DNA from 2 places in the Rhizobium fabae genome. Region 2 is predicted to be linked to the other one. Evidence: riboswitches for the same ligand, from Rfam matches in the RefSeq annotation. Region 2 holds a riboswitch; the other holds the start of a gene.
The links. A riboswitch is a leader RNA that binds a small molecule or an ion and turns the genes downstream of it on or off. The one in region 2 is predicted to bind cobalamin.
Positions count from the first base shown of each region.

Region 1: linked by a shared signal. The riboswitch ahead of nrdH (glutaredoxin-like protein NrdH) and the one ahead of EFB14_RS03735 (ABC transporter substrate-binding protein) in region 2 are both predicted to bind cobalamin.

Region 1 is NZ_ML133667.1:61,694-64,146, forward strand. Features, by position in the region: gene EFB14_RS31645 (heavy metal translocating P-type ATPase) at 1-454, shown strand, start outside; cobalamin riboswitch at 715-939, shown strand; gene nrdH (glutaredoxin-like protein NrdH) at 1,204-1,425, shown strand; gene nrdI (class Ib ribonucleoside-diphosphate reductase assembly flavoprotein NrdI) at 1,437-1,841, shown strand; gene nrdE (class 1b ribonucleoside-diphosphate reductase subunit alpha) at 1,820-2,453, shown strand, end outside.
Region 2 is NZ_ML133646.1:139,296-141,748, forward strand. Features, by position in the region: gene EFB14_RS03730 (hypothetical protein) at 1-846, shown strand, start outside; cobalamin riboswitch at 918-1,173, shown strand; gene EFB14_RS03735 (ABC transporter substrate-binding protein) at 1,355-2,371, shown strand; gene EFB14_RS03740 (FecCD family ABC transporter permease) at 2,368-2,453, shown strand, end outside.

The DNA.
Region 1 (2,453 bases), on a different contig from region 2:
CGACAACAAACGGACGGCAGCCGCCGTTGCCGGCATGCTCGGCATCGACTGGCGCGGCGAGATGATGCCTGAGGACAAGCAGCGGGTCGTCGGCGAACTGAAGCGTGAGGGCTTTATCGTCGCCAAGGTCGGCGACGGCATCAATGATGCTCCGGCGCTAGCGGCCGCCGATATCGGCATCGCCATGGGCGGAGGCACCGATGTGGCGCTGGAGACGGCGGATGCCGCCGTGCTGCACGGGCGTGTCGGCGACGTGGCGCGGATGATCGAGCTTTCCAAGCGGACAATGCGCAATATCCTGCAGAATATCACCATCGCGCTCGGGCTGAAGGCGGTTTTCCTGGTGACGACGATTGCCGGCATCACCGGCCTCTGGCCGGCGATCCTCGCCGATACCGGCGCCACGGTACTGGTGACGATCAATGCGCTACGGCTGCTTCGAATAAAGGCATGAATGTTCCTTGACTGTGATTGAGACCCGACGATTCGGGCCTGATCGGGAATCGAAAATCGCGGAGCCGGCTGTTGGAGCGCCGTGCGTCCTTGCGGACGCACGAAGCACATGCGTTAGGCTGGCTCTCTTTGCTGGGACCTTCTCCACAGCCTCATGTCTTTAAGCTTTGGTTATCCATGTTTTTCACAGGAATGCAGTGATTTCAAACCTGCCGTAACGCAATGCACAAACCATCCGTTGACGTGAATTCCGATTCGCGTACTATATCTAGTGTTTGAGGTTCCTTCGATTCGTGAGGATCGAGGGCTAAGACGGGAATACGGTGCGCTTCGCCATCATGGCGCGGCAATGCCGGAGCTGCCCCCGCAACTGTAAGCGGCGAGCAACTGTCTGATTTCAGGTCACTGGAGCATGATGCTCCGGGAAGGCTGGGCAGGGTGCTTTGACCCGTGAGCCAGGAGACCTGCCTCGAACAAAACGTCCACGGGCGGGGTGTCCGGAAGGTCGCGTTGCATGGCTGCCGATCATGTCCGCAGCGCGTTTCGCAGGCCCGAACCTCCGCATGAGCCATTTCGGGGTGAAGTCATGTCGAACATATCAAGGCCGCCGCCCGCGCAAGTCCCACAAGGGATCGTATCCGGCGTTTAAGCGCCAACTCTGCCAAATCATTATCAAGCGTTGCCTGGACGCCGCGAGACGCCCCGATCCCAGTCCTGCGTCCTGAATTCATTGACATCACGAGGAACATGATGAGCGTTACCGTTTACAGCAAGCCCGCCTGCGTTCAATGCACTGCTACCTACCGCGCTCTCGACCGGCTCGGCGTGGATTACGACATCGTCGACATTTCGCAGGATGCCGAGGCGCTCGACCGCGTGCGCAGCCTCGGCTACATGCAGGCTCCTGTCGTCATCGCCGGCGAGCGCCATTGGGCGGGCTTCCGTCCTGACATGATCAGCGCGCTTTCCTGATCGGAAAAGCGATGGGCCTGATCGTCTATTATTCCAGCCGGTCCGAGAATACCCATCGGTTCGTCGCCAAGCTCGGACTGCGCGCGGCGCGCATTCCGGCAGGTGGCGCAGACGCGTTCCATATCCGCGAACCCTTCGTGCTTGTTGTGCCGACCTATAGCGGCGACGGCGGCAAGGGGGCCGTTCCCAAGCAGGTGATCCGTTTCCTCAACGATGCGGAAAACCGAGGACACATCCGGGGCGTGATCGCCGCGGGCAACAGCAATTTCGGCGAGACATACGGGCTCGCCGGCGACGTGATCGCGCAGAAATGCCAGGTGCCTTACCTCTACAGGTTCGAGTTGCTCGGCACGGAAGACGACGTCGCCAACGTCAAACACGGAATGGAACGGTTTTGGACACGGGAACAACTCTGACGCGGGATGCGGGCGCAAAACCGCATAACACTTTTGCTCATCCCGCCGGCGAACGCCCCTTGAAAGCGGCGGAAACGCTCGACTACCACGCGCTGAACGCGATGCTGAACCTCTATGACGATCAGGGGCGGATTCAGCTCGACAAGGATCGAATGGCTGCCAAGCAGTATTTCCTGCAGCATGTGAACCAGAACACGGTGTTCTTTCACAATCTCCGCGAAAAGCTCGATTACCTCGTGACCGAGGGCTATTACGAGCAGGAGGTTCTCGACCAATATTCCTTCAATTTCGTGCGCGACCTGTTCGACCAGGCCTATGCCAAGAAGTTCCGTTTCCCGACCTTCCTCGGCGCCTTCAAATACTACACCAGCTATACGCTGAAGACTTTCGACGGAAAGCGCTATCTCGAGCGCTACGAGGACCGCATCTGCATGGTGGCGCTGGCGCTGGCGCGTGGCGACGAGGGCCTTGCCCGCGACATGGTCGAGGAGATCATTTCCGGCCGTTTCCAGCCGGCGACGCCGACCTTCCTCAATGCCGGCAAGAAGCAGCGCGGCGAGCTCGTCTCCTGCTTCCTGCTGCGCGTCGAAGACAATATGGAATCGATCGGCC
Region 2 (2,453 bases):
ATCGTGCTGGAAGGTGGGATGCTGGGATATTTCCGCCATGCGTGGCGCTTTGGCCTGTTCTTCCTCTTTCCGTTCCTGTTGACGGCGCTGGCGATCTTCCTGGCAGCGCAAATCGCTCTCTTGCCTTATAGTTTCGGCTTTTCGCCCTGGAACACGCTCTGGAGCGGGCCGCTGGGGCTCTGTTTCTTCATTTTCGCCTTCCTGCCGTTTTCCGAACGTTTCCATACGCTGCATCTCTTTGCCGATTGGGAAATGGCGGTGGCGCTTGGCCGCATGAACCGGGCAGCTTTCAACGAGTGGCTGGAAGACAGAGCCGATGCCGTGCGCAAGGCGCTTGACGAAGAGGCTGGCGAATATGTGATCTCCTCGCACAGCATGGGATCGAATGTGGCTGCCCATGTCATCGGCATATTGCTCGAAAGGGAGCCGGATCTCTTCAAGGGCAAGCGCGTGGTGTTCGCCACGCTAGGCAGCGCCATCCTGCAATGCGCGCTGTTGTCGTCGGCGACGCGGCTTCGCGCCCGCGTCGGCCTGATCGCCCGCTGTCCCGATATTTCCTGGCTCGACGTCCAGTGCCTGACGGATTCGATCAACTTCTACAAGGTGCCGGTCGTTGCCGTTTCCGGCCATCCGGACGCGCCCCAGGCGAAAATGATCCTGATCCGCGTCAAGCAGATGCTGACGCGCGAGCACTACCGCAAGATCCGCAAGGACCAGCTGCGTGTCCACCGGCAATATGTGCTGGGGCCTGATCTCAAGGCGCCGTTCGATTTCACGCTGATCACATCAGGGCCGATGCCGGCGTCGGTTTTTGCGAGCCCCGATGAAACGAGGATACCCGGCTGAGAGCGGCCTTTTCGAGGTATCCCGCACAGAGACCAATGCGTCTGCTTGTTCTTGACGCCATGCATAGAGCCGGCGTAACTGGGCGCGACGGTTCCCCGAGGATGACTCCAAAGGGATTAATAGGGAACACGGTGAGGACGACCCAAAAGGGATCAAGACCGTGGCTGCCCCCGCAACTGTAAGCGGATTGCCGATCATCCCAGGGAGGAGCACGTTGTGGCTCTCCCTCAGGGCCTCTGGCCATGCCACTGCGAGGGTTTTCGCGGGAAGGCAGATGATCGGCGCATATTCGTAAGCCAGGAGACCTGCCGTCAATCACGATCCAATCAACCGGGCGGGGATGCCTGGAAAGGAACAGACATGATTGACCTGAACCTTCGCCGAACTCCGGCACGAATCCGTCTCGATTGGGTTTTTCACCGCTAGCGTCCGTTTGACCGTGCCTTGTTCCGCGCAGCCGCGCGCGGCACGGCGAGCCTAGCCATTTTCCTCCTTATCGAGATTTTCCATGCGCCAGTTTCTCACGAGCATGACGTTTGCCTTCGGGCTAACCGGCCTTGCAGCACCGAGCCTTGCTGCAACCCAATATCCATTGACCATCACCAATTGCGGCCAGCAGGTGACCTTCGAAAAGGCCCCGGCAAAGATCGTTTCGATCGGCCAGGGCATGACCGAAATCCTGTTTTCCCTGGGCCTTGCGGACAAGATCGCCGGAACCGCCGTCTGGGTCGGCCCCGTCCTGCCGCAATATGCCGAGGCCAACAGCAAGATCAAACGCCTTGCCGACAACGATCCTAGCTTCGAATCCGTCGTCGGCGCGGAGCCCGATCTGGTGGCGGCCGAATTCGAGTGGCATGTCGGCGCGCAGGGTTCCGTCGGTACGCGCGAACAGTTCTCCGGGCTCGGGATCAACACCTATGTCGCGCCCGCCGACTGCGTCGCCAAGGTCAATGCCGACGGCGGCGACGGCGTGCGCAAGGAGTTGTTCACGATGGACCTGATCTATCAGGAAATCGCCGAACTCTCCGAAATTTTCGACATCAAGGACCGCGGCGATGCCCTGATCGCCGATCTGAAGAAGCGCGAGGCCGATGCCGTCGCCTCGATATCGGGCGCGTCGGCAAAGAACCTGCCCGTCGTCTTCTGGTTCTCCAGCAAGGAGGTCAACGGCGACGCCTTCATCGCCGGAAAGAACGGCGCCCCGGCCTATATCCTGAAGACCCTGGGTGCTGCGAATGTCGTCACGACCGAAGAGGAATGGCCGCTGGTCGGCTGGGAGACGATCGCTCAGGCCAACCCCGCGGTCATCGTCATCGCTACGATGGACCGCAGACGCTATGCGGCCGACGATCCCAAGGTGAAACTCGGCTTTCTGGAGAATGACCCCGTCACCCGCGAGCTCGATGCTGTCAAGAACAAGCGCTTCGTGATGATGGACGCGCAATCGATGAACCCGACGATCCGGACGATCGACGGCATCGAGATCCTGGCAAAGGGCATCAAGTCGTCGGGTCTCGCCCAGTGAACAAGACGCTCCTGAAACGGGAGGGATGGTGGGCGCTTGTCGCGCTCACCATTGCAGCCTTCATCCTCCTGGGACTGATGAT